Regions from separate parts of the Planococcus notacanthi genome, predicted to be linked through region 2. Evidence: riboswitches for the same ligand, from Rfam matches in the RefSeq annotation. Region 2 holds a riboswitch; each other region holds the start of a gene.
The links. A riboswitch is a leader RNA that binds a small molecule or an ion and turns the genes downstream of it on or off. The one in region 2 is predicted to bind S-adenosylmethionine.
Positions count from the first base shown of each region.

Region 1: linked by a shared signal. The riboswitch ahead of QMA01_RS15210 (phosphoadenylyl-sulfate reductase) and the one ahead of QMA01_RS10600 (O-acetylhomoserine aminocarboxypropyltransferase/cysteine synthase family protein) in region 2 are both predicted to bind S-adenosylmethionine.
Region 3: linked by a shared signal. The riboswitch ahead of metK (methionine adenosyltransferase) and the one ahead of QMA01_RS10600 (O-acetylhomoserine aminocarboxypropyltransferase/cysteine synthase family protein) in region 2 are both predicted to bind S-adenosylmethionine.
Region 4: linked by a shared signal. The riboswitch ahead of sat (sulfate adenylyltransferase) and the one ahead of QMA01_RS10600 (O-acetylhomoserine aminocarboxypropyltransferase/cysteine synthase family protein) in region 2 are both predicted to bind S-adenosylmethionine.

Region 1 is NZ_JASDCQ010000004.1:391,474-395,852, reverse strand. Features, by position in the region: gene QMA01_RS15225 (SLC13 family permease) at 1-566, shown strand, start outside; gene cysC (adenylyl-sulfate kinase) at 578-1,180, shown strand; gene cysQ (3'(2'),5'-bisphosphate nucleotidase CysQ) at 1,180-1,986, shown strand; SAM riboswitch class I at 2,133-2,250, shown strand; gene QMA01_RS15210 (phosphoadenylyl-sulfate reductase) at 2,406-3,119, shown strand; gene cobA (uroporphyrinogen-III C-methyltransferase) at 3,204-3,980, shown strand; gene QMA01_RS15200 (sirohydrochlorin chelatase) at 3,993-4,379, shown strand, end outside.
Region 2 is NZ_JASDCQ010000002.1:614,328-618,706, forward strand. Features, by position in the region: gene QMA01_RS10590 (methionine ABC transporter ATP-binding protein) at 1-149, opposite strand, end outside; SAM riboswitch class I at 285-399, opposite strand; gene QMA01_RS10595 (glycerol-3-phosphate acyltransferase) at 524-1,165, opposite strand; SAM riboswitch class I at 1,300-1,416, shown strand; gene QMA01_RS10600 (O-acetylhomoserine aminocarboxypropyltransferase/cysteine synthase family protein) at 1,517-2,809, shown strand; gene metX (homoserine O-acetyltransferase MetX) at 2,822-3,835, shown strand; gene QMA01_RS10610 (helix-turn-helix domain-containing protein) at 3,899-4,129, opposite strand; gene QMA01_RS10615 (DMT family transporter) at 4,234-4,379, shown strand, end outside.
Region 3 is NZ_JASDCQ010000001.1:1,503,223-1,507,601, forward strand. Features, by position in the region: gene QMA01_RS07345 (aldehyde dehydrogenase family protein) at 1-91, shown strand, start outside; gene QMA01_RS07350 (iron-containing alcohol dehydrogenase) at 116-1,333, shown strand; gene metK (methionine adenosyltransferase) at 1,392-2,600, opposite strand; SAM riboswitch class I at 2,801-2,913, opposite strand; gene pckA (phosphoenolpyruvate carboxykinase (ATP)) at 3,326-4,379, shown strand, end outside.
Region 4 is NZ_JASDCQ010000004.1:396,300-400,678, reverse strand. Features, by position in the region: gene QMA01_RS15250 (CarD family transcriptional regulator) at 1-143, opposite strand, end outside; gene QMA01_RS15245 (hypothetical protein) at 336-548, shown strand; gene QMA01_RS15240 (YehS family protein) at 747-1,262, shown strand; gene QMA01_RS15235 (NAD(P)-binding protein) at 1,297-1,929, opposite strand; SAM riboswitch class I at 2,190-2,296, shown strand; gene sat (sulfate adenylyltransferase) at 2,432-3,595, shown strand; gene QMA01_RS15225 (SLC13 family permease) at 3,614-4,379, shown strand, end outside.

The DNA of each region.
Region 1 (4,379 bases), on a different contig from region 2:
TACTGGTACTTTTGGGGGCAATCGCCTGTGTCATTGTCGGTTGGTTGAGCATGTTCAAAGCCATGGCATTGGCTGTGCTGATTTTGCTGGTGACCAAGTCGGTTTCAATGGACGATGCAAAAAACGACGTGCAGTTCAATGTGCTGCTGCTGATCGCCAGTGCATTCGGGGTAGGAGCGGCCATGACCAAAACTGGTCTGGCGCAATGGGCGGCGGATGGCTTGTTGGCAATCGGACAGCCGTTCGGCCTGCTAGCTATTCTGATTTTAATTTACCTGCTGACCAGCATCTTTACAGAACTGATCACCAATAGCGCTGCGGCTGTCCTGATGATTCCAATCGGCATTGAAATGGCCAGCAACCTGCAGCTTGATCCCATGGGCTTCGCAGTGATCATCACGATTGCTGCCTCTGCAAGCTTTATTACCCCAATCGGTTATCAGACCAACTTGATCGTCTATGGGCCAGGCGGCTACAAATTCATGGATTATGTCAAAGTGGGCACGCCACTCAGCATTCTGGTTATGTCGGTGACCATCGGAATCGTTTACTATTACTGGTTTTAGGAGGAGAAAAGATGACCAAATCAACGAATATTGTATGGCATGAATCAAGTGTCACAAAAGAGGACAGACAAAAATTGAATAACCACAAAAGCGGGGTGCTGTGGTTCACCGGGTTATCGGGATCAGGAAAATCGACGGTATCTGTGGCCCTGGAAAAAGAGATCCACGCACTTGGAATCCGTACCTATCTATTGGATGGGGATAATGTCCGCCACGGATTGAATAAAAATTTGGGATTCAGCCCGGAAGACCGGACAGAAAACATTCGCCGCATCGGTGAAGTTGGAAAACTGATGAGTGATGCAGGGGTATTGACGCTATCGGCATTTATTTCGCCGTATCAGGAAGATCGCGACCAGGTGCGTGCCTTGCTTGAAGAAGATGAGTTCATTGAAATATACGTCAAATGCAGTGTGGACACTTGCGAAGACCGCGACCCGAAAGGCCTCTATAAAAAAGCACGAGCCGGCGAAATCAAAGGATTCACAGGCATCGATGCGCCATATGAAGAACCGGTGAATCCTGAAATCGTCATTGAAACCGACAAGCAGACTTTGGAAGAGTCGGTTCAGACAATTACAGATTACTTGAAGAAAGCAGGATATCTGGGCTGATGGCCAGTGGCATTGATCCAGTGAAATTGCTGGAAATCAGTCTTGCAGCCGGCAAAGAAATCATGGCGGTTTATGGACAGGAATTGATCATTGAAGCGAAGGCTGACGATTCACCACTGACCATTGCCGATCAGCGGTCGCATCAGACCATTGAAAGAGGACTGCAGATTGCCTACCCAGACATACCGGTTCTCAGCGAAGAGGGCAATAAAATCCCTTATGAAGAGCGGAAAAACTGGCAGCGTTTTTGGCTGGTGGATCCACTCGACGGCACGAAGGAATTCATCAAACGCAATGGTGAGTTCACCGTCAACATCGCTTTAATAGAAGAGAACTATCCGGTTTTGGGTGTGATTTACGTGCCGGCCATGGATGTTTTCTACTACGGTGAAGAAAACAGCGGCGCATTTAAATTGGAAGCTGCTTCAGCTCGAAAGTTTGAAAAAACCGATGAATTATTCGAGGGAAGCATTCTGTTGACTGCAAAAAAAGCTTTAGACCGGACTCGAATCGTAACAAGCCGTTCGCATATGTCCGCTGAAACACAGGAATTCATCGATCGGATAAACGACGATAGCCAACCAATCGAACAGATATCGGCAGGCAGTTCACTGAAGTTTTGTCTGGTAGCAGAAGGGGGAGCGGATTATTACCCCCGCTTTGCACCGACTATGGAATGGGATACGGCAGCCGGCCAGGCGATTGTCGAAGCATCTGGCGGAGTTGTGCAGAGCGTTAAAGACCAAACCCGCTTTTCCTACAACAAAGAAAGCCTGAAGAATGGCTGGTTTTTGGCAAGAATCTAAAAAGCTTAAGGCTAGTGAATGAAGAAAATGGAAACTCTGTATTGCAGAAAGTAAATAAATGATATTTTCAGAGTTTTATTGACAGTTATCTTTTATTGCTATAGTATTTAGAGAAATTATTAAAACCAAGTAATCTTATAAGGTATTTCTTATCATGAGAGGTGGAGGGACTGGCCCTTTGAAGCCTCGGCAACAAGTTCTGGTTTTTGACCGGATACACTGTGCCAATTCCAGCAGGTTCCATTGGGATCTGGAAGATAAGAAGACAGGCCCCGCAAACTGCGAATTGGTACCCTCTCTTCTTGTTCCATTGGAAGAGGGGGTTTTTATTTTAGTGGCACGGAGGAATATCCAACCAACGGGACTGCTTACTGAAAATCTTTAATTCAATATATAGAAGTTTAAAGGAGGAAGTTAGGATGAGCCACGCTGTTTCGTACGAGCAATTTACTGGAGATCCATTTAAAGATCTGGCACCGGCCGATCTCTTGAAAGGGGCTGCTGATATTCTGCAATGGGCCTATGAATCCTATGGAGAGGATATTGTCTATGCTTGCAGCTTTGGGGCAGAAGGCATGGTGCTGATTGATTTGATCTCCAAGGTGAAAAGCGATGCCGAAGTGGTGTTTCTCGATACCGACGTCCACTTCAACCAAACTTATGAACTGATTGAACGCGTCAAGAAGCGCTACCCGAAATTGAATATCCGGATGAAAAAGCCGGAATTGACGTTAGAAGAGCAAGCCAGCCAGTTCGGTGATGAACTATGGAACAGCCAGCCGGATAAATGCTGTGATATCCGCAAGGTCAAGCCGTTGGAACAAACACTTTCGGGTGCACAGGCTTGGATTTCAGGCCTTAGAAGAGAGCAGTCAGCCAGCCGCAGCAAGACGGATTTCATCAACAAGGACAACCGGTTCAAGTCGGTTAAAGTTTGTCCGCTGATTCATTGGACATGGGACGATGTTTGGCAGTATATCCAATTGAATAGCCTGGAATACAACATTCTGCATGACGAAGGTTATCCAAGCATCGGCTGCAAGCATTGCTCTTTTGCAGTGACGACTGATGGAGACAGCCGCGACGGCAGATGGAAAGGCTTTGCGAAAACTGAATGTGGCCTGCATACATAATTAGGCCGGCAATAGAGTAAATTACCGATCAGAAAATGGCATAATCATCGTTTCTCTGGTTGAAAAAAGGAGTCTAGGAAGCTTATGAAAAAAGTCTATTTAGTGGGTGCAGGTCCAGGCGACCTTGATTTGATTACAGTGAAAGGGTTGAAAGCCATTCAGAAGGCTGATGTCATCCTTTATGATCGCTTAATAAACCAGGAATTGCTGGACGAAGCGAAAGAACATGCCCAATTGATTTATTGCGGCAAAAAACCCGATAACCATTCCTTGAAGCAAGAAGAAATCAACGAGCTGCTTTGCCGGTTCGCATTGCAGGGGAAAATCGTGACACGTTTAAAAGGAGGCGATCCTTTCGTCTTCGGCAGAGGCGGAGAAGAAGCAGAGGCATTGGTGGACCACAATATCCCGTTTGAAATTGTTCCAGGTATCACAGCGGGCATTGCAGCGCCGGCTTACGCCGGAATTCCGGTCACTCACCGTGATTACAGTTCTTCCGTAGCCTTTATTTCAGGAGTCAGCAAAGTGGGCGTCGACCAGGATGAATACTGGGAACATGTCGTCAAAAGCATGGATACGTTGTGCATCTACATGGGTGTCAGCAAGCTTCCTGAAATCTGTGGCCGCTTAATGCGCCACGGATTAAAACCGACGACACCGATCGCCTTGATTGAATGGGGGACGACAGAACGCCAACGGACGGTTACGGGAACACTCGAAGACATTATCCGAAACGCCAAGGATTTCGAGAATCCATCGATGATTGTGGTGGGAGAAGTGGTTCGATTGAGAGACAAATTGCAATGGTATGAGCAGCTGCAGGACGAACAGCAATTCCAGCTTGCCGCCCATGTTGGATAAGGAGATGGTGACATGCAGGCTGTACTTTACGTAAGCCATGGAAGCCGTGTAAAAGAAACACGCGATGAAGCGATGGCGTTTATGGAGCAGGTTCATCAAAAGGTAGATGTAACTCTTCACGAAACCTGCTTTTTGGAGCTGGCCAGTCCGGATATTGGGGAAGGAATTGACAGCCTTGTCAAACAAGGCGCGACAGCAATTGCAGTCGTTCCAGTTCTGTTGCTGAGCGCCGGACATTATTACGAAGACATTCCAGATGAAATCAAAAAATCGGTCTTGCGTTATCCGGATATCCGCTTTACTTACGGAAAACCGCTTGGTGTCCAAGATCGGCTCGTTGAGATTTTAGCTGAGCGTCTGCAGGAGACGACAGTGGAGCGATTGCCTGAAGCGAAGATT
Region 2 (4,379 bases):
GTGCGGATCAATGAACTCTTTCCGGCTCCGCTAAAGCCGATGACTCCGTAAATCTCGCCGGTTTCGACGGTCAAATCAATCCCGTTCAAGGCATGGATTTCTTGTTTCCCGGATTGGTAGGTCTTGGCGACGCCTTCGAATTGAATCATGGTGATTGAACCTCCTCATGCTGTAATGGATCTTATTAAATCGACGGTGTCTCACATTCTTCTGAGAAAATGGAAAAGGAGCCCTCTTTTTTCTCATCCATAAGAAAAAAGAGGGCTCCTGTTGAAACCATCTAATTCTCATCTTCCAAATGCTTTAGAGCATCTGCAGGAGTTGGCACAGTTTTTGCTTTTAAACAAATCTGCTGCCGAAACGTCTTAGGGCCTGTCCCTCGGTTTCTCTTGATAAGAAAGTGATGTATGCTATTCGATTCGTGGTTCTTACTTTATGGTGAAATAACAAAAAAGTCAAGGGAATTATTGATATTTATTTCACAATCTTTGAAATGAAGAGAATAATGAGTTTGGAACCGCTTTCAGACTGGTTTTGTTGGTTTCTTTTTGAAAATGGAGGAAACTTTCTTCTCTTCTCCATTTTTTATTCGAATAATATTTTCGCTATGTTTCCATATGGCCATAGCAAATAAGGCACAAGCTGTCAGCAATGGCCATGGTCCGACGGCAGGACCGAAAGCGATAACAAAATAGACTGCGTAAAGGACCAGTACACCAATGACCAAATAATTGGTCGCAAGCGAAACACCGATGAGCAGTGCCAGGCCAACCAGCCCGAGCTTCCAGTCCAGTGCCAGCATGACACCGATCACCGAAGCCGTGCCTTTGCCGCCATTGAAGTTCATATAGAATGGGAAATTATGGCCGAATACGACACCGGCACCTATTATAAATAGAAAAGTCCAAATGATTTCGGGGGAAAAGGCACCCTTTTCCAGCAGAAAACGACAAGCTGCGACAGCGGCAAAGCCTTTAATAATATCGATCAAAGCAACCAGCAAACCGTATTTCCAACCCAGCACGATGGCGGCATTGGAAGCACCGGAATTTTTGACGCCTTCTTTTTTGACATTCACCCCAGATAAAAATTGTGCTGCGAGGGAACCGTGCAAACAACCGATTCCATAGCCTGCGATAAACAACAGCAGAACCCATCCAAGCATATTCATTCCTCCTTCTATACTAGAAGATAACGTTTGGGAAGAAACAAGGTTTCAAAATTTTTTGACTAATAGGGTTGACAAACCTTGTTAAAATTTTTATACTTCTCAACAAGACTAAAAACTAAATTTAATAACTCTTATCAAGAGTGGCGGAGGGATAGGCCCTGTGATGCCCGGCAACCAACAGACGACCATGTCTGGAAAGGTGCTAATTCCTACAGAACCGAACGATAGGTTCTGACAGATGAGAGGAGGTAACTCCGTAATTTACGGCCCTCTTCTTAGCGAAGGGGGCTTTTTGCTGTCCTCTTCGGTGATTTTCATGAATAAAAAAATTAGGGGGAATAGAAAATGACAAACTTAAAACCAGAAACTTTATTGCTGCATGGCGGACAACAGGCGGATCCAACAACAGGATCGAGAGGGGTGCCGATCTACAAAACCACTTCTTATGTGTTTAAAGATACGCAGCATGCACAAGACCTTTTCGGCCTGAAAGACACCGGCAATATCTATTCACGCATCATGAATCCGACAGTTGATGTATTTGAACAGCGCGTGGCGTTATTGGAAGGCGGGACTGCTGCAGTCGCATTATCTTCAGGAATGGCGGCAATTGCGTTCTCCATTTTAAATATTGCTGAAGCAGGAGACGAAATCGTAGCGGACAGCAACCTGTACGGCGGCACTTATAATTTATTCGCCAATACGTTGCCGCGTTACGGCATTAAAACCATATTTGTTGATGCAACCAATCCTGAAAACTTTAGAGCGGCAATCACCGATAAGACAAAAGCGGTATTCGGAGAAATTATCGGCAACCCGAGCCTGAACGTTTTTGATGTAGAGAAAGTAGCGGCAATCGCCCATGAAAACGGGCTTCCCTTATTGATTGACAATACATTTGCTTCACCATATGGCAGCAACCCGATCGAGTTCGGTGCTGATGTGGTCATTCATTCCGCTACAAAATGGATTGGTGGACACGGCACGACCATCGGCGGTGTTGCGGTGGATGCAGGAAAATTCAATTGGGACAATCCACGTTTCCCGAATTACACACAGCCGGATGAAAGCTATCACGGATTGCGTTATGGCATCGATGTACCGGATGCTGCATTTGCGACAAAACTGCGTGTCCAGCTGCTTCGTGACTTCGGTCCTTCATTGAGCCCGGAAAGTGCACATGCCTTGCTCCAAGGACTGGAGACTTTGCACCTGCGTATTCCGAAACACAGCAGCAATGCTCAAATTGTTGCAGACTACTTGAAGCAGCATCCGCAGATCGAATGGGTCAACTTCCTTGGATTTGAAGATCATCCATCACATCAATTGGCTAAAAAATACTTGAAAAATGACGGTTTCGGATCGATTGTCAATTTCGGCATCAAAGGCGGACGGCAGGCGGGCCGCAAAGTAATCGACAGTGTGGCTCTCTGGTCCCATGTTGCGAACGTAGGAGATGCCAAGTCGTTGATCATCCATCCGGCTTCAACTACACATCAGCAGTTAAATGATGAAGAGCTGAAATCGTCGGGTGTAACGGAAGAATTGATCCGCTTATCGGTCGGTTTGGAAAATCCGGAAGATTTAATCGCCGATTTGGAGCAGGCCATTCAGGCCGCAGTTTTGGAAAACGTTTAAGGAGGGATTTGAATGGCGACAGTATCCATTGGCTCATTAACCCTGGATTCAACGAAGACGATAAATCATGTAGAGCTGGCATACGAACGTCATGGAGATGAAAATGCTCCAACTGTGCTGGTCTGCCACGCATTGACGGGCGATCAATATGCAATAGGATCCGAAGAAAACCCGGGATGGTGGGCAGGGTTAATCGGACCAGGCAAGCCGGTGGATACAGATGTTTTTCAAGTGATCACTTTTAACGTGTTGGGAGGCAGCCACGGATCAACAGGCCCATTGTCTATTAATCCAGAAACAGGGCAGCCATACCGTGCTAAGTTCCCGACCCTGACGATACGTGATATGGTTCGCGCAGAATATAATGCGTTAAAGAAACTAGGCATCAATCATCTTGCAGGAGTGTTGGGCGGTTCGCTCGGAGGCATGAAGACCTTGGAGTGGGGAAAATTGTACCCTGAATTTGTGGATGCCATTCTCCCATTGGCTGTTACTCCTTATTACAGCGATTATGGCCTCGCCTTTAACCATATTGGAATTCAAGCTATTGAAAACGATAGGGATTTCAATGAAGGGAATTATGAAAGCTCAGATCAGCTGAAGGGATTTCAAATCGCGCGAATGGCCGGAATGGTCACTTATCGCAGCGGCAGCATGTTCAATCAGCGCTTCGGACGCAGCAAAGCCGGAGAAGAATTCAATGTGCAGTCTTATTTGAATTACCAAGGGAAGAAGCTGGCAGGGCGGTTTGATGCCAATAGCTACCTGTTGCTGCTGAAAGCAATGAACACACACGATATCGGAGAAACCATTCTTGATGTTCCGGTTTATGCTCTATCATTTACGCATGACTTGCTGTATCCGAGTGAATTGCTGGTTCCTTGGCTTGAAGAGCAAAAGGATGCGAGCTGGGAGATCATTGAAACCGATTTTGGCCATGATGGTTTTCTCGTGGAATTTGAAAAATGGGGCGGCTTTATCGAAGAAAAATTAAAAAGCTTATTAGTGCCAGAGCTTACACGCTAAGCGGGATTTGATGAAAAAGCACCTGAGGCGGGAATCCAATCCCACATCAGGTGTTTTTTTTGGTTAATCCTCGTCCTTGATATCCACATCGTCTGGAATCGGCGTGGCTCGCCATTCCTCCAGCGCTTGCTTGGCCTGTTCCAGCTGTTGGAAATGTGTTCCGAACTGAGAGGTGTTGATCATGTACTGCTCCCCATCATGGACTGCGCGAATACGGCCTTCCAATACGTAGCGATTGACTTGTTCTTCAGGCATGGATAAAAATGCGGCAGTTTCCTGGACTGTCATATACATGGGATCTCCTCCTCTTTTCTTTTATTATAATAGAAGAAGACCGCTATCTCAAACCATTGATGCCATGGTATGTTAGAAGAAGAAGTTCAAAAATAGGGGTGTTGATGTTGAATTATATGGCGTATTTATTGGTTTTGCTGGCTGCAATTTTATGGGGAACCACAGGTACAGCCCAGTCTTTTTTTCAAGGAGCAGTCCATCCGCTATCAATCGGCGCTTTTCGTTTAGCAATTGGCGGTTTTTCTTTACT
Region 3 (4,379 bases), on a different contig from region 2:
ATTAAAACATGTCCATACTTCCATGGTGCCGGAACTTGAGCGCCGCCTTGCATTTGGACTGCTGTTTCCTGAAGGAACAAATGACCACTAATTTTAAAGATTGGGGTGACTCTCATTGATTACAACCTATTCGAATTTCGCATTGATGACCACTATCCACAGCGGCTCCAATACGAGGGCAATGATACCAGACCTATTAAATGGGCTTGGCGCCAAACGGGTCGTGCTCTTCAGCGACCAAGGACTGAAAGATGCCGGTATCGTTGATAAAGTAGCAGAGATATTCCGCTTGACACAAAACGGCACCGGCACTCAATTGGTCGGCATCTTCACCGACATCCAGCAGGATGCGGGCAGTGAATCTGTAAACCGCGCTATCCAGTATGCAAGAGAAATGGCAGCTGACTCTTTATTGGCTGTTGGAGGCGGCAGTGTCTTGGATACCGTGAAAGGCATCAAGTTTGCCTTACACCACGGATTGACCGACATCAAAAAAGCGATCCCGGGCGGTTTGGCACATTATACCTGGCCAGAAGCTCAATTTATTCCCATTCCGCATATCGCCGTTCCGACCACTGCCGGGACTGGTTCGGAAGTATCGCCGATTGCCGTAATCTACAATGAAGAAAAAAAGGTCAAAACAAATATTATTCACCCCTTCATCAGCGCCAATATGGCTGTTCTGGATCCTGATCTAACACTCGGCTTGCCACCGTTCATTACGGCTTTTACCGGATTTGACGCATTGACACATGCCATTGAAGCGCTCGCGTCACCGACAGCAACTGGATTTACCGACGCCTACGCGCTTCAGACCATCCGGATGTTCGAAAAAAACATTGTTGAAGCAGTCAACAATGGCAGCAATATCAAAGCACGCATGGAAATGCTGCAGGCCAGCACCATGGGGATTACTGCTTTCAGCTTCGCGCTGAACGCCATTCCTGTCCATAACCTGGCTCATGCATATGGCGCTCTATACCGCATTCCACACGGACTTGCGAATGCCGTTTTCCTGCCTCATGTTATCGAGATGATTCCAGCCCTGTATTTGCCGAAAATCGACCAGCTGGCGCAGGCCTTAAATGTGGACATTCGTGACAAGTCTCCACAAAATTTGCTCGAGGAAGTAGTACAGAAAATCCGCGATTTGCAGGAAGAAGTAGGCTTACCGAAAGATTTTTCGAAATACAATATTCCTGACGATTCACTGCCGACCACTATAGCGGCAGTCCAGTCAGATCCTGCGGCTATGAATTTTCCACTTCCCGCTGAATTGATAGAAGCGATAGGCAAACGTGTTGATAAACTGCAGACCAGCTCCACTTCATAAAACAGAAAAAGAACGGCCAGGCATCGCTGCCTGGCCGTTCTTTTTTATTGTGTGCTAATTAAATACCAGCTTCTACGCCAGCTTGTTCTTTAAGGATTGCTGCTTTGTCAGTACGTTCCCAAGGAAGATCAACATCTGTACGGCCAAAATGTCCGTAGGCCGCTGTCTGCTTGTAGATCGGGCGGCGCAGATCCAACATTTTGATGATGCCGGCAGGACGCAAATCAAAGTTCGCCCGTACCAAATCGGCCAATTTGTCTTCATCCACTTTGCCGGTGCCGAATGTATCGAAAGCGATGGACACAGGATGTGCTACACCGATTGCATACGCCAACTGCACTTCGCATTTGTCTGCAAGGCCTGCAGCAACGATGTTTTTCGCTACATAACGGGCTGCATAAGCTGCTGAACGGTCAACTTTTGTTGCATCTTTACCAGAGAAAGCTCCGCCGCCGTGGCGAGCATAGCCACCATAAGTATCCACGATGATTTTGCGGCCAGTCAAGCCCGCATCTCCTTGAGGTCCGCCAATAACGAAACGACCAGTTGGATTGATGAAGTATTTAGTATCTTCATCGATCCATTTAGCTGGAACGACTTCATTGATGACGTATTCTTTGATATTGCGTTGGATTTGCTCCAGCGTTACTTCTGGGTGGTGCTGAGTAGAAATAACAATCGTATCTACACGAAGCGGTTGATTGTTTTCATCGTATTCAACTGTCACCTGCGTTTTGCCATCCGGACGCAAATACGGAAGAATTTCTTCCTTGCGCACTTCAGCCAAGCGGCGCGCCAATTTATGCGCCAATGAAATCGGCAATGGCATTAATTCTTCTGTTTCGTTGTTGGCATATCCGAACATCAACCCTTGGTCGCCTGCTCCGATATCGTCCATTTCTTTATCTGTCATTTGGCCTTCACGTGATTCAAGTGCCACATTGACTCCGGCAGCAATATCCGGCGATTGCTCATCGATCGCTGTAAGAACTGCACTTGTTTCTGAATCGAAACCATATTTAGCGCGTGTGTATCCAATTTCTCTTACCGTTTGTCTAACGACTTTTGGAATGTCCACATAAGTGGACGTAGTGATCTCCCCTGCTACTAAAACAAGTCCTGTCGTTACAGTCGTTTCACACGCAACACGTGCGTTTGGATCCTCGGTTAAGATTGCATCCAAAATAGCATCTGAGATTTGGTCACAGATTTTGTCCGGATGCCCTTCTGTTACTGATTCTGAAGTAAATAATCGACGGTTTTTCAAAAAATGTTCCTCCTTATATCCTGCGAGATTGCTCTCGAAATTGATACGGTACTCGTTTCCCATGTCAAGTCCGTTCCGGAATTTCCGGATTGAACTTCAAGCCGTCTGTGGCCTTTCACACGAGGATTAAGGGCATTCCATAAAAAAATCCCTTCACTCATTCGTCATGAGGAAAGGAGAATCATCATAAGCACCTTTCACTCTTATCATCCAAGGCCTGTAAGCCTTGTTTCAGGTTTGGCACCATCACTGCAGTTGCAGCAGGTTGCCGGGTTTCATAGGGCCTGTCCCCTCCACCAGCTCGGAATAAGAGTATCCGTTCAATTTTTCATCATACGGAAATAGTTCGGGGATGTCAACGATTTCGGCGAATAAAATGCTCAAATTTTATTGCTGAATGTTCTCATCCTACGCAGTGAACATTCGTGAAGTTCTTTTCCTATCGGCCAGGAAACTGCAATAATTTCTCATTGGGATTATGTGATTTCATTCAGCTCCTGTTATGATGGGAGTTAGCCCCATCTTTAAAACAATATGACCTTCGAATTTTCCAAGGAGCAACGGCCTCCGTCCTTCCCAATCCCCTAATATAGAACCTTATTTCAATATTTTTTCAATTCTGCAGCGAATTAGTATAGACTAATGAACCTAATGTGTTATACTAATGAACGAATATACATCCTCCCCATCGCCATGGGAATAACAGAAAAGGAAGGTACATATATATGACTTCAGTGAACTTTGCAAACGATTTGAAGGATCTTTTAACTGGCCCAAATGTACATGTTCAATTATCAGTGCCACAATTAGTGGAAGCAGCAACATCCCGCGGAGAAGCGGTTTTGACACGGGAAGGCGCTGTTAAAGCGGAGACTGGGAAATACACAGGCCGCTCGCCGAAAGACAAATACATGGTCGAAGAAGAAAGTTCTAAAAACAAAGTCGACTGGGGCAATGTGAACCGTCCGATTTCCAGCGAAGTGTTCGAAAACCTGTACGCTAAAGTGCTTAAACACCTAAAAGAAAAAGATGCGCTATACGTATTCAAAGGATTCGCCGGAGCTGACCACGAATCCCGTGTACCGATCCAAACAATCAATGAATACGCGTGGCATAACCTGTTTGCCCACCAATTGTTCATCCGTCCGACGGCTGAAGAATTGAAAACGCATGAAGCTGAATTCACTGTAGTCTATGCTCCTACATTCATGGCAGACCCTGCAGTTGATGGGACCGCTTCTGAAACATTCATCATTGTATCGATGGAACAACGCATCATTTTGATCGGGGGTACTGAATACGCCGGCGAAATGAAGAAGTCCATCTTCTCAATCATGAACTACTTATTGCCTGAAAAAGGCATTCTTCCTATGCACTGTTCAGCGAACGTTGGCCAAGACGGCGATGTGACTTTGTTCTTCGGCTTGTCCGGTACAGGCAAAACGACTTTGTCAGCTGATGGAGACCGTAAATTGGTCGGTGATGACGAGCATGGCTGGTCCGATAATGGCGTCTTCAATATCGAAGGCGGCTGCTATGCCAAAACCATCAACTTGTCACGCGAAAACGAACCACAAATCTACGACGCCATCCGTTTTGGTTCTGTCCTTGAAAACGTGGTAGTGGATCCGGATACACGCATCCCTGACTACAACGATGGTTCATTGACTGAAAATACACGTGCTGCTTACCCAATGCAGGCAATCGATAATATTGTAGACCCTTCAATTGCTGGACATCCGAAAACGATCGTCTTCTTGACAGCAGATGCATTCGGCG
Region 4 (4,379 bases), on a different contig from region 2:
GTACTGATGGTCACTCGGGTATTCTCCAAAGGATGCAATTTGTAATACTGCTTGGTGACGCCAGAAACGGTTACGTCCTGAATATCGTCAATTCTACATAAACCATGGGCGGAATAAATGATGTGATCTCCAATAGTGAACATTTTTTTCCTCCTCAACTTATCTCAACTAAATTCATCATAACATAAAAAACCTAAATTGTAAACTAGGTTGACAATTTAATTGGATGTATCTATAGACACAGAAAAGACAAAAATAAAGGGTTAAAAAGGTTTAGAAAAGGGAAACTAGAAAAGAATAGGTTAGTTGGTCATCAAAGCGGAGGTCACAATAAAATGAAGAGTGTAGAAGAAGCGAAGCAATTGATCATTGCGGAAAAACTGAGGCATTATAATGAACGGTTTGCGGATATTGAACGGGACCTGCAGTTTTTTTATGATGAATCATTAAATGACCCTGAATCCCTGGAAATTATTACGGTTCTACAGGATAAAGTAAAGCAATTAAAAGACATTAAAAATAAAGAAAATCAAGAGACAGCGATATAAAGCTGTCTTTTTTTGCTGTCTTTCCGGAAGCCTGATGAACTGTGAATTATGTGCTATTATTAGGGATGGATTTATCCCGCTTTACGGTCAGTGAATCAACTAACAATCAGTGGGGGATGAAGAAAACCCCCACTGATTGAAGTTTCTCTTTATAGTGGATAAGCATTCATTACTGGAAATCAACAGGAGGCAAAGAAAATGGATAATAATGATTTATTGATCAGATTGCGTTATGCACTGGATATAAAAAATAACGATATGGTCGAGATTTTTAAATTGGGCGGCATTGATTTGAGCAAGGACGAAGTGCTGAAAGTGCTGACGAAAACACCTGAAAGCGAAGAAGAGGATGACAGCATTTGGGCCGAACAAGATAACGATGACTACATCCGAGCGGATGACCATCTGTTTGAATCGTTTTTGAATGGCTTCATCATTTTCAAGAGAGGCCGTCAGGAGCCGAAACCAGGGCAACCTGAATTCCCGGAATCGACAAACGAGCGTTCCAACAACTTGCTTTTGAAGAAAGTGAAAATCGCTTTGCAGCTGAACAGTGAGGACATGCTGGAGATTTGGGATTTGGCAGGCGTCACGGTGACAAGAGGCGAGCTGGGTGCATTGCTGCGAAAAGTGGGACATAAAAACTATAAAGAATGCGGAGACCGCTATGCGCGCAATTTCTTGAAAGGCTTGGCGATCAAGTACAGAAGTTAACGCTCTTTATCAGCTCAAAAGGACTTGGAATGAATTATTCCAAGTCCTTTTTATTATTCATCAAAAGCCGCAATTCCCGGAGTGACGCTTCTTGTGACGCAACTTGTAAAAAGGATTCATCCAGAAAGCCACGGAGGTATTCTTCTTTTGCGTTTTTTGAAATTGTTGTTTTCTTGAGAAGCTGCCTTGCTTCAAAAAGAAAATCTAGGTATTGTTCATAACTTTCATCAAACTGAGACTTCAGATCTTGCTTGATTTTCTTTGCAAGCATCGGGCTGGCGCCGTTTGTAGAAACTGCGATGCTCAATTTTCCCCTTTTGACATGAGCAGGGAAATGGATATTGCCAGCCTCCGCTTCATCAGAGGCGTTCACTAGGCAATTGGAAGGTGCAGCTTTTCTGGACTCTGCGTTTGTAGCCGGATCATCGGTGGCGATGATCATCATGAAAGCCTCTTCGGCATCCGCTGGCTCGAAACATTTCTGCTTCCAGAGAATTTTACCTTCATCATCCCAAGCGATTATGGCAGGATCGGCCACCGGACTGATGACCAACAGCTCTGCTCCACTATCTATCAAACCACTCAGCTTGCGCTTCGCGATGCGTCCTCCACCTACCACAATCACTTTTTTTCCTTTCATTTCAATCATGATCGGAATCACCGTCATCTTCTCCGCCTCCTCAACTCTTTTAATATTACCAAAAATAATCTCTATGCGTTTTGTGGCCGCTATTCAATTCATCCTGGTAATTCAGATCTCATTTTTTCATTAGAAAAATATTTTTTATCCATCACCTGTTGATAGACTAACTTTTCTGTATAGAAAAAAATAAAAAACTTAAAACATAGTTTGACACTAGGAATAGTCTATTATATACTTTGTGAAATCAAATATTTCAAACAATTCAAATGAAAATTGAATATGCGTTCTTATCAAGAGAGACGGAGGGATTGGCCCTTTGATGTCTCAGCAACCCTCCTTTAAGGAAACGGTGCTAACTCCAATAGGCTTTCAATAGCCTAGAAGATAAGAAGATCGTTTTGTTTTTTCGGACCTTCTTCTTGTCGAAGAGGGTCCTTTTCTTTTTGTCCGAACGCCTTGGAGATTTGGTTTCAGAACGTTTTTGAAATAGACGGCACTACATAAAACTAACCTTGGAGGTAATGAAATGACAAGCAAAGCACACGGTGGAGATTTGGTAAACAGACAGGTGACGGGCAGTGAAAGAGAAAAGGCATTGAAAAATGCAGAGTCGCTTCCTTCTTTATTCATTTCGGATTGGGCAATCTCGGATTTGGAATTGATCGGAATCGGCGGCTTCAGCCCATTGACCGGCTTCCTCGGCCAAAAAGATTATGAAAGTGTGGTACATACATCCCGTCTCAGCAATGGAACGGTTTGGAGTGTTCCAATTACGCTATCGGTTACGGCAGAAGAAGCGGACAGCTATCAGGTCGGGGATGAAATTGCTTTGAAAGGCGAAGACGGCGTCATTTACGGAACAATCGAACTGACGGAAAAGTACGCATATGACAAGCAATTGGAAGCACAGAAAATTTACGGAACAACAGAAGAAGCACACGCCGGTGTGAAGAAATTATACGAACGCGGCGATGTTTACCTAGCTGGTCCGATTACTTTATTGAATCGACCAGACCACAGCGAATTCGAGGAATTCCACTTGGACCCAGTTGAAACACGCCAGTTGTTCCAGGAACTTGGCTGGAAGACGATTGTCGGTTTCCAAACGCGCAACCCCGTGCACCGTGCACATGAATATATTCAGAAAGCAGCACTTGAAGTAGTCGACGGCTTGTTGTTGAACCCGTTAGTCGGTGAAACGAAATCAGATGACATTTCAGCGGCAGTCCGGATGGAAAGTTACCAGGTCATTTTAAAGCATTACTATCCGGCAGATAGAGCACGCCTCGCGATCTATCCAGCAGCAATGCGTTATGCAGGGCCAAAAGAAGCGGTTCTTCATGCCATTGTCCGCAAAAACTACGGCTGCACGCATTTTATCGTCGGCCGCGACCATGCAGGGGTCGGTGACTATTACGGCACATACGAAGCACAGGAGTTCATCAGCCAGTTTGAAGAAGAACTGGGCATCCAAATCTTTAAATTTGAGCATTCGTTCTACTGCAATGCATGTGAGAACATGGCAACAGCCAAAACGTGCCCGCACACTGCAGAAAACCACGTCCATTTAAGCGGTACGAAAGTGCGCGAATTGCTTCGCAACGGAGAAAAACCGCCAAAACAGTTTTCCCGTCCGGAAGTAGCCGATGTACTTATTAAAGGCTTGCGGGAGACCGTAACAAGTAACTAAATTGAAGGATGGTTGCCCATGTCAGTCTCAATGGTTTTTGTGCTAATTGTCATCATCGCTATGGTCAGTGCGCTCCTTTTTGAAATTGCCCGCCCAGATATGATTGTGTTTTCGGCATTGGTGGTTTTGCTGCTGTCTGGAATTTTAACGACAGAAGAAGCGTTGCGCGGCTTTTCCAATCCGGGAATGCTGACCATCGCCTTATTGTTCATCGTAGTCGGGACTGTACAAAAGCATGGCCTAATCGACCAGATGATGATTGGCTGGCTGAACAAGGGCAAAAGCCTGAAAGGTTCACTGTTCCGTATTTTTCTGCCGCTTCCGTTAATCTCTGCTTTTTTGAATAACACGCCGATTGTCGTGACACTGACCCCATTATTGAAGAAATGGTGTGAAGAAAGGAACATTGCACCATCAAAGGTTTTAATTCCTTTGTCGTATGTAACGATTTTAGGAGGGACCATCACGCTGATGGGAACTTCAACGAATCTGGTAGTCCACGGTATGCTGATCGATTATGGGCTTCCTGGATTTTCACTGTTCCAATTGGCGATTGTCGGCATCCCCATCACTATTGTCGGCTTGATCTATCTATTCACCATCGGCAATATGCTTTTGCCCGAGAATAAAGGATTCAGCCAACAGGTGGCTGAAGATTCCCGGAAATACATTGCTGAAATGGTGGTGGAAGAAACCTTTCCACATATCAACCAAACAGTGGAAGAAGCTAAATTACGTGATTTAAAGGGATTGTACTTGATAGAAATCATCCGGAATCAGACAC